DNA from 3 places in the Kitasatospora sp. NPDC052868 genome. Region 2 is predicted to be linked to each of the others. Evidence: riboswitches for the same ligand, from Rfam matches in the RefSeq annotation. Region 2 holds a riboswitch; each other region holds the start of a gene.
The links. A riboswitch is a leader RNA that binds a small molecule or an ion and turns the genes downstream of it on or off. The one in region 2 is predicted to bind thiamine pyrophosphate.
Positions count from the first base shown of each region.

Region 1: another riboswitch for thiamine pyrophosphate. It lies ahead of ACIGZJ_RS09415 (purine-cytosine permease family protein); the one in region 2 lies ahead of thiO (glycine oxidase ThiO).
Region 3: another riboswitch for thiamine pyrophosphate. It lies ahead of thiC (phosphomethylpyrimidine synthase ThiC); the one in region 2 lies ahead of thiO (glycine oxidase ThiO).

Region 1 is NZ_JBITZW010000004.1:183,720-186,969, reverse strand. It holds gene ACIGZJ_RS09420 (S1C family serine protease) at 1-787, opposite strand, end outside; TPP riboswitch at 1,121-1,269, shown strand; gene ACIGZJ_RS09415 (purine-cytosine permease family protein) at 1,403-2,743, shown strand; gene ACIGZJ_RS09410 (glycerophosphodiester phosphodiesterase family protein) at 2,827-3,250, shown strand, end outside.
Region 2 is NZ_JBITZW010000001.1:460,232-463,481, reverse strand. It holds gene thiE (thiamine phosphate synthase) at 1-89, opposite strand, end outside; gene ACIGZJ_RS02070 (Rv2175c family DNA-binding protein) at 89-454, opposite strand; gene ACIGZJ_RS02065 (NAD(P)/FAD-dependent oxidoreductase) at 507-1,703, opposite strand; TPP riboswitch at 1,824-1,936, shown strand; gene thiO (glycine oxidase ThiO) at 1,969-3,099, shown strand; gene thiS (sulfur carrier protein ThiS) at 3,096-3,250, shown strand, end outside.
Region 3 is NZ_JBITZW010000014.1:124,637-127,886, reverse strand. It holds gene ACIGZJ_RS23930 (SPFH domain-containing protein) at 1-966, opposite strand, end outside; gene ACIGZJ_RS23925 (hypothetical protein) at 1,173-1,379, opposite strand; TPP riboswitch at 1,476-1,610, shown strand; gene thiC (phosphomethylpyrimidine synthase ThiC) at 1,606-3,250, shown strand, end outside.

The DNA of each region.
Region 1 (3,250 bases), on a different contig from region 2:
GGTGGTCGTCCGCGGCGCTGACGCTGCGGTCGTTGCGGTCCGCGACGGCCACGCCGACCGCGCCGCCGGCCACACCGGCGACCAGGGCGACGGCGGCGATCAGGGCGATCAGGCCGCCGCGCTTGCGGCCCGGGCCGCCGGGGCCGCCGGGGCCGGGCGCACCGGGGTAGTCGGCCGGGTAGCCGAGCGGGCCGCCCGGGTAGCCGGGGCCGCCGGGCGTACCGGCACCGGCCGCGCCGCCGGCCGTGGCGTCGTGCAGGCCCCAGCCGCCGAGCGGCTGGCCCGCGCCGAAGGGGTGCTGGGGGTGCGCCCCGGGCACTCCCGGGGCGGCCGGCGCACCGGGGACCGGCGGGGGGCCGTACGGGTCGTGCGGGGCGGCGGCGTGCGGGGCGGCGGCGTGCGGGGCTCCGGGCGTCGCGTACGGGTTGGTCTCGTGCACCGCGGGCGCGGCGGGCGCCACCGGGGCGACCGGCGCCGCGGCGACGGGTGCGACCGGGGCCGGCGGCAGGACGGGCGGCGGCGCGTCGATGTACCCGGACCCGACCGGGGCCGCAGGGGCCGCCGGGGCGACCGGGGGCTCGACCGGCTCCGGGGCGCTGAGCTTGCCGAACGCCAGCGTCGGCGTGAAGCCACCGGTGGCGGGGGCCTCGGGAGCGGCCGCCGGGGCGGGGGCGGCAGGCGCGGCCTGCTGGGCCGGACCGTCATGAGCGGGGCCCACCACCCCCTGGCCGCCGGAGGGCTGCTCCCCCTGCGGCCCGGTGGACCCAACCTCGCGCTCGGTGCTCACGGACGACCTCCATAGCTGACAGGACCAAGAACCATAGTTTTTCGCACACCCGATTCGATTGCCGTAAGGACCCCTCTGAAGAACTCATAAGAATCCTTAGCCCGGCCAGACAAACCGGCACGGCGAACCAGGCGGACCGGCCCGGCGAACCTGCCGGACCCACCGGACGAACCCGCCGGACGGACCGGCCGGACACCCCCGGCACGGCGGACCGGTGTACCCCCCGGCGCACCGTTCACTCCGTCCACGACGGACACCCCTGACGTCCCGCGATGCGGACCGCAGGCCGCCTGGCCTTGGCGTTCACCGCCCCGCCGGTTAGCCTGTCGCTCCAAACTGACACGCGGGAGCTTGGACCGACCAGGCTGAGAGTGCGCTGGTCGACGGTACGTCACGGGATCCGTGGCCGGATCGTCGAGGGGGCGCAGACCGCCGGAACCTGTCCGGGTAATGCCGGCGTAGGGAGTATCGGCCATGCCGCCTGCTTCGCCATCCTCTTCTTCGGGCGCGTCCGCGTCCAAGGGTTTCCCCGAACCGTCCACGACCGTTCACTCGGACGCAGACGGCCGCGCACCCGGTTCCACGGCCGGCGCACCCGCCGCGACCGCGACCTCGGTGCTGGACCGGCCCGAGCAGGCCGCGGGCCGGGTCGAGGCCCCGCTGGTGCTGGACACCGAGCCGCCGCGCACGCTCCGCTTCCGGGACCACTTCGCGCTCTGGATGAACCTCGGCGTCAGCCTGATCGGCTTCACCACCGCCGCCACCGTGCTGGGCGCCCCGGGCAGCGAGCTTTCCCTGGCCGCCGCCGTGACCGCGATCGTGGCCGGCACCGTGGTCGGCACCGCGATGCTCGGCGTCGCCGCGCTGATCGGCGCCCGCACCGGCGCACCCGCGATGGCCAACCTGCGCGGACTGTTCGGGACCCGCCTGTCGTACGTGCCGACGGTGCTGAACATCGTCCAGTGCATCGGCTGGGGCGTGTACGAGCTGCTGGTGATCGCGATGGGCGCGCAGACCGTCGCCCACACCGAGGGCTACCGCTGGGTCTTCGTCGTACTGGCGGGCGCCGTGACCACCGCGCTGACCATCTGGCCGCTGGGGGCGATCGCCGTGCTGCGCCGCTTCGTGGCCGCGGCGGTGGCGGTCGCGATGGTGTACTTCACCGTCCAGCTCGGCCGCCAGGGCGTGCCCGACCCGGGCGCGGGCAACTGGCACGGCTTCCTGAAGGCCACCGACGCGATGATCGCCGTCTCGATCTCCTTCGTGCCGCTGGCCGCCGACTACACCCGGCACTCGCGCACCCCGCGCGCCGCGTTCTGGGGCAGCTTCTCCGGCTACACCGTCGCCCAGATCTGGTGCTACGTGCTCGGCCTCTTCGCGCTGCTGCAGTCCGGCGGCGACGCGACCCGGATCTTCGACTCCTTCCTGGGGGTCTGGGCCGGCTGGGCGTTCCTGCTGGTGCTGGTGCTGCGCGAGACCGACCAGTCCTTCGCCAACGTGTACTCGACGGCGATGTCGGTCCACAACCTGCTGCCGAAGGTCGACCGCCGGGTGCTGACCGGCGGCACCGGCCTGCTGATCACCGTGCTGGCCCTGCAGATCACCGAGTTCGCCGACTCGTACTACGCCTTCCTGGGCCTGATCGGCTCGGTGTTCGTGCCGATGTTCGCGGTGCTGGCGGTGGACTACTTCCTCGGCGCCGGCCGGCGCGGCTGGAACCTCGCCGACGACGCGCCCTCCCGCTGGCTGATGCTGCTGCCGTGGGCGCTCGGCTTCGCGGTCTACCAGCTGATCGCACCGACCGCGATCGCCGGCTGGTGGACGGACTTCTGGACGTCCGTCCAGGAGGCGCTGCACTTCACGCCGCAGGAGTGGACCTCGGCCTCGCTGTTCGGCTTCCTGGTGCCCGCCCTGGCCACCCTGGCGCTCACCCCGCTGACCCGCGGCCGGCGCTGACCACCGCGCCCGCACCCGAAGACGGCCCCGCAGGTTGGGGCCGTCTTCGCTTTCGCGTCACCTCCGGCGCCTATCGTGGACGCGTGACCAGCCCTGACCTCTCCCCCGCGACGGCGCGCACCGGGCCGCCCGTCCAGGTGATCGCCCACCGCGGCTCCTCGCACGCGCTGCCCGAGCACACCCTCGCCGCCTACCGCCGGGCGCTCGACGAGGGCGCCGACGCCGTCGAGTGCGATGTCCGGGTGACCGCCGACGGGCAGCTGGTGTGCGTGCACGACCGCCGGATCGGCCGGGTCTCGGACGGGCGGGGCACGGTCTCCGCGATGACGCTGGCACAGCTGGAGGCGCACGACTTCGGCGCCTGGAAGACGGGCGTGCCGAGCGCGGACCCGGAGCTGCGGAGCGTGCTGCGGCTGGAGAGCCTGCTGGAGCTGGTCGCGGACTGCGGGCGCCCGGTGGACCTGGCGATCGAGACCAAGCACCCGGTCCGCTTCCGGGGCCGGGTGG
Region 2 (3,250 bases):
TGCTCCAGGTCGCCCTGCTCGCGACGGGCGTCGGTGCAGAGGTAGAGCCGGGCGTCGGCGACCCGCCGGCGCAGGGTGTCCGCCGCCATCAGATCAGCATCGCCTGGGCGCGGCGCTTCACCTCGGTGCCGCGGTTCTCCTGCAGCGCCTGGATCGGGCTGCCGGGCAGCGACGGGTCCTCGGTGAAGAGCCACTCCAGGATCTCCACGTCGTTGTACCCGCAGTCGCGCAGCACCGTCAGGGTGCCGGACAGGTGCTTGACCAGCCCGGCGCCGTCGATGAACGCGGCCGGCACCTGGAGCGACTTGTTGGGGCCGCGCCGGACGGCGATCAGGCCGCCGCTCTTGACCAGGTCGCGCACCTCGGTGACCCGGACCCCCCACTGCTCCGAGATGTCGGGCAGGTACATCCACTCGGTGACCAGGGATTCAATCTTGCTTTCGATCTCACTCACGCCACCAGACTGCCACCTCCGCGGCCCGCCGCGCACCAAACGGCCGTCCGCACTACCCCGCGACGGCCGACTTCAGCGGTACGGCGGGGTCCGCCGCGCGGGCCGCGTCCAGTGCCGTGCCGCGCTCGATCAGCCGCCGCCCCTGGGTCAGGTCGCGCGGGCGGTCCACCGTGAGCAGGGCGCGCAGCACGCCGTCGCGCAGCCAGAGCACCGCCCAGGTCGGGTCCTGCGGGGAGCCGCGGCGGACGATCTCGTCGCCCTCGCCGTGCTGTCCGGCGTACTGCACCATCCGGCCGAACTGCTCCGACCAGAAGTACGGCACCGGGTCGTACGGCGCGTCCGAGCCGAGCACGGAGGCGGCCGCCGCCTCGCCGGACTGCAGCGCGTGGTCCCAGTGCCGGACGGCCAGCCGGGCGCCGGAGCGCGCCGACGGGTAGCTGACGCAGTCCCCCGCGGCGAAGACCCCGGGCAGGCCGGTGCGCAGCCGCTCGTCCACCAGGACGGCGCCTGCGGCGTCCAGTGCGACCCCGGAGCCGGCCAGCCAGCCGGTCGCCGGGCGGGCCCCGATCCCGACCACGACCTCGTCGGCGGGCAGGTGCGAGCCGTCCTCCAGCAGGACCGCGCCGGGCTCCACGGCCGCGACGCCGACGCCGCAGCGCAGCCCGACCCCGGCCTCGGCGTACCAGGCGGCCATCGCCCGGCCGATCTCGACGGGCAGCGCGGCGGGCACCGGCGCCGGGCCCGTCTCGACCACGGTGACCTCGCAGCCGGCCGTCCGGGCGGCGGTGGCCACCTCGGCGCCGATCCAGCCCGCCCCGACCAGCACCAGGCGCAGGCCGGGCCGGAGCAGGGCGCGCAGCGCCAGCGCGTCGTCCAGGGTGTGCAGCAGATGGGCTCGCTCGGCGCCGGGCAGGGCGCGCGGGGCGGCCCCGGTGGCGATCACCAGGGCGTCGTACGGCAGATCGCCGCCGTCGGTGTGCAGCGTGCCGGGGGTGAGGCCGGTGGCGCGGCGGCCGGTGAGCAGCTCGACGCCCAGGTGTGGGAGGTCGATGTCGAGGGTGGTGGCGTCGGCCTTGCCGAGCAGCACCTCCTTGGAGAGCGGCGGCCGGTCGTACGGCGCGTGCGCCTCCTCGCCGACCAGGGTGATCCGCCCCTGCCAGCCGCCCCGCCGCAGCCCCGCGGCGCACTGCGCCCCGGCCAGCCCGGCGCCGACGACAACCACCCGATCCGTCCCGCTCAGCTCTCCCACGCCGTCACTGTACTCAGCCGTCCCGGACGCCCGGGCGGGCCCCCGGACGGGCCCGGGGTGCGGGCGCCGTCCACCGTTCGTACGCGCCTTCGGTGGCGGCAACCCCCGGAGTTAAGGTGGGGGCACCATCACGGGAGCCCGGCGAACCGGGCTGAGAGGCGGGCTGGCACGGCCCGCGACCGTCCGAACCTGATCCGGGTCATTCCGGCGAAGGGAGAGCGCGACCTTGACACGCTCGGCTCCGGGTACCCACGCCGACGTCCTGATGATCGGCGGGGGCGTCATCGGCCTCGCCGTCGCCTGGCGGGCGGCACAGCGCGGACTGCGCAGGATCGTCGTGGTCGACCCGCACCCCGGCGGCGGCGCCGCCCGGGTCGCGGCGGGCATGCTCGCACCGGTCACCGAACTCCAGTACGGCGAGGAGCCGCTGCTGCGCCTCGGGATGGCCTCCAACGAGCGGTACGCCGCCTTCGCGGCCGAGCTCACCGAGGCGAGCGGCGGCGAGGACACCGGTTACCGCCGGTGCGGCACCATCGCCGTCGCCCTCGACTCCGACGACCGCGAGGAGCTCCGCGAGCTGCACGCCTTCCACCGGCGGCTCGGCCTGGACTCGCACTGGCTGACCGGCCGCGAGGCCCGCAGGCTCGAACCCATGCTGGCCCCCGGGGTCCGCGGCGGCCTGCACGTCACCGACGACCACCAGGTGGACGGCCGCCGGCTGCTGACGGCGCTGCTGCGGGCCGGCGAGGCCGCGGGCGTCGCCGTCCACCGTGCCGAGGCGGTCGAGCTGCTGGTCGAGGGCGACCGGGCGGTCGGTGCCCGGCTGAGCACCGGCGAGACGGTGACCGCCGACCGGACGGTGCTCGCCGCCGGCCCCCACAGCCATCTGCTGCCCGGTCTGCCCGAGGGCGTGCTGCCCGCGATCCGCCCGGTCAAGGGCCAGATCCTGCGGCTGCGCGTCCCCGCGCCCTACCGCCCGTTCCTCTCCCGCAACGTCCGCGCGGTGGTCCGCGGCCAACACCTCTACCTGGTGCCGCGCGAGGACGGCGAGCTGGTGATCGGCGCGACCAGCGAGGAGCAGGGCTACGACACCACCGTCACCGCCGGCGGGGTGTACGAGCTGCTGCGCGACGCCCACGAGCTGGTGCCCGGCATCACCGAGCTGCCGCTGGTGGAGACCTCCGCCGGCCTGCGCCCGGGCTCGCCGGACAACGCGCCGCTGATCGGTCCGACCGCACTGCCCGGCCTGGTCGCCGCCACCGGGCACTACCGCAACGGCGTCCTGCTCACCCCGGTGACGGCCGACCTGGTCGCCGAGTACCTGGCCACCGGCACGATGCCCGAGCTCGCCGAACCGTTCTCCCCCACCCGCTTCACCACGAAGGTCCCCGCATGAGCGAGATCGAACTCACCGTCAACGGCGAGCCCCGCCAGGTGCCCGCCGCGACCACCCTCGCCGAGGTGGTGGCCGCCCTCAGCCAGGCCAACTCCGGCGTCGCCGCCGCACTCAACGAAGCCGTGGTGCCCCGTGGTTCGTGGCCGATCAC
Region 3 (3,250 bases), on a different contig from region 2:
CTCGGTCTCCTTGGCCTGCGCCTGCGCGGCCGAGATCCGGGCGTCGCGGTCGGCCTCGGCCTTGGTGCGGGTCTCGTACGCACGGGCGTCGGCCGGCTTGCGGACGTCCGCCTGGAGCTGCTGCTCCTTGCGGTGCGCCTCCAGCTCGGCGACCTTGGTCTCCTGGACCACGACCTCCTGCCGGGAGGCGGCCTGGGCAAGCGGTCCGGCCTGCATCGCGCGGGCGGTCGCCGTCTCCAGCTCGGCCTGGTAACCGGCCTGCTGGATACCGCTGTTGCGGGTCGCCTCGGCCTTGCGGGCGAAGGCCTCCTGCTCGGCCTCGGTGGCCTGGCGGTCCGCCTCGGCCTGGGCGATGCGGGCGTCCCGCATGACGGCGGCGGCGTGCGGGGCGGCCAGGTTCTGGATGTACCCGGTCGGGTCGATGATCTCCTGGATCTGCAGCGAGTCGATGATCAGGCCGAGCTTCTCCATCTCGGAGCCCGACGCGGCCCTGGTCTCCCCGGTCAGCCGCTCGCGGTCGCGGATCATGTCCTCGACCGTCAACCCGCCGACGATGGACCGCAGATGACCGGCGAAGACGTTGTGGACCCGGTGGCCCATCATCTCCTGCTGGTCGAGGAAGCGGCGGGCCGCGTTGGCGATCGACACGGTGTCGTCGCCCACCTTGAAGATCACAACTCCCTTGACGTGGACCGGGATTCCCTGCGACGTCACGCACTCGACGTCCAGGTCCGCCTCGTTCAGGTCGAGGGAGAGCTTGCGCACCACCTGCACGCCCGGGGTGACGAGCGTGCCCCGGCCGGTGACGATCCGGAAGCCCAGGCCCTCGCCGACACCCTCGGTGCGGTGCCTGGAACCGGAGATGATCAGGGCCTCGTTGGGCTCGGCGACCCGCCACATCAGCTTGAAGAGAACGATCAGGATGACGATGGAGGCGACGACCGCCCCCGCGATGCCGATCAGCATCGGCGAATTCCCCCTTCAGGGCACACCGGTTCCGTGGCTGCGCTCTGTTGCAGGATGGCGCGGAACGCGGTGGCAGCAGGGATTCTGCGCCTCTTGTCGATCAGTGGGAAGGACTTTTCGTCCCGACTTCGCACCAGGGCCGTCAAGACCGCGTCAAGACCCCGTCAGGACGGTGGCAGGCGGGTTGTCGAAAGGGCGCCGCGGCGTCAGCCCAGCGCGTGCGCGACGTAGACCGTGCGCGGCGGCTGGTACTCCACCACGACCACCGGTGTGCCGGGCGCCAGCACCTCGCCGGGCACGGCCGGGTACGCGAGGAACGCCTCCGTGCCCTGCCGTTCGCGGACGTGCAGCAGCACCTCGCCGACCAGACCCGGACCGATCCTCCCGGTCACCCGACCGGTCGCCCCCACCATGCCGCCAGTGTGCCAGCCCTTCCCACTGGCTGGAAGCCGTCTGGACCAGCGGCGATCCGCTCGCTACGGTGTTGGACGTCATGCGCAGGCAACACCGTCTGCGGACACGGGAGCTCGGAGCACCGGGCTGAGAGGGCGCTGAACGGCACGTCGGTGTACGTGCCAACCGCTGCGTCGACCGCAGGAACCTGACCGGGTAATGCCGGCGTAGGGAGTAGTAGGTCTGATGACCGCATTTGATGTACAGCCGCAGTCTGCCCGGACGTCCGCCGCCGGCAGCACCGCCAGCAGCACCTCCACCGGCTACCCGACCCCGGCCTGGCGCAAGGCCTACCGCGAGGGCTCCCGCCCCGACCTCGCCGTCCCGTACCGCGAGGTCGTGCTCACCAACGGCCGGACCGTCCCCCTGTACGACACCTCCGGGCCCTACACCGATCCGGCGTACGAACCCGACGTGCGGCGCGGCCTGCCCGCCCTGCGCGACTCCTGGATCCGCCAGCGCGGCGACGTCGAGGAGTACGACGGCCGCGAGGCCCGCCCCGAGGACGACGGGATCAAGCACACCTCGCCGCGCGGCGGGAACCTGAAGAACCTGGACGCCGTCTTCCCCGGCCGGCCGCGCCGCCCGCTGCGGGGACGCGGCGGGGCGGCCGTCACCCAGCTCGCGTACGCCAAGCGCGGCATCGTGACGCCGGAGATGGAGTTCGTGGCCCTGCGCGAGGGCCTGGAGCCGGAGTACGTCCGTGCCGAGGTGGCCCGCGGCCGGGCCGTCATCCCGGTCAACGTGAACCACCCCGAGGTGGAGCCGGCGATCATCGGCACCAACTTCCTGGTGAAGATCAACGCCAACATCGGCAACTCCGCGGTCACCTCCTCGATCGAGGAGGAGGTGGAGAAGATGACCTGGGCCACCCGCTGGGGCGCCGACACCGTCATGGACCTCTCCACCGGCCGCAACATCCACACCACCCGTGAGTGGATCCTGCGCAACTCCCCGGTGCCGATCGGCACCGTGCCGCTCTACCAGGCGCTGGAGAAGGTCGACGGCCGGGCCGAGGAGCTGAGCTGGGAGGTCTACCGCGACACCGTCATCGAGCAGTGCGAGCAGGGCGTCGACTACATGACCGTCCACGCCGGCGTGCTGCTGCGGTACGTGCCGCTGACGGCCCGTCGCAAGACCGGCATCGTCTCGCGCGGCGGCTCGATCATGGCCGCCTGGTGCCTGGCGCACCACCAGGAGAACTTCCTCTACACCAACTTCGAGGAGCTCTGCGACATCCTCGCCGCCTACGACGTCACCTTCTCGCTCGGTGACGGCCTGCGTCCGGGGTCGATCGCGGACGCCAACGACGAGGCGCAGTTCGCCGAGCTGCAGACCCTGGGCGAGCTGGGCCGGATCGCCCGCGAGCGCGACGTCCAGGTGATGATCGAGGGCCCGGGCCACGTCCCGATGCACAAGATCAAGGAGAACATGGACCTCCAGAAGGAGATCTGTGACGAGGCGCCGTTCTACACCCTGGGCCCGCTCACCACGGACGTCGCCCCCGGCTACGACCACATCACCTCGGGTATCGGCGCCGCGATGATCGCCTGGTGGGGCACCGCGATGCTCTGCTACGTCACGCCCAAGGAGCACCTGGGCCTGCCCAACCGGGACGACGTGAAGACCGGCGTCATCACCTACAAGATCGCCGCCCACGCCGCCGACCTGGCCAAGGGCCACCCCGGCGCCCAGGAGTGGGACGACGCGCTCTCCGACGCCCGCTTCGAGTTCCGCTGGGAGGACCAGTTCAACCTGGCCCTCGACCCGGAGACCGCGCGCTCCTTCCACGACGAGACCCTCCCCGCGGAGCCCGCCAAGACGGCCCACT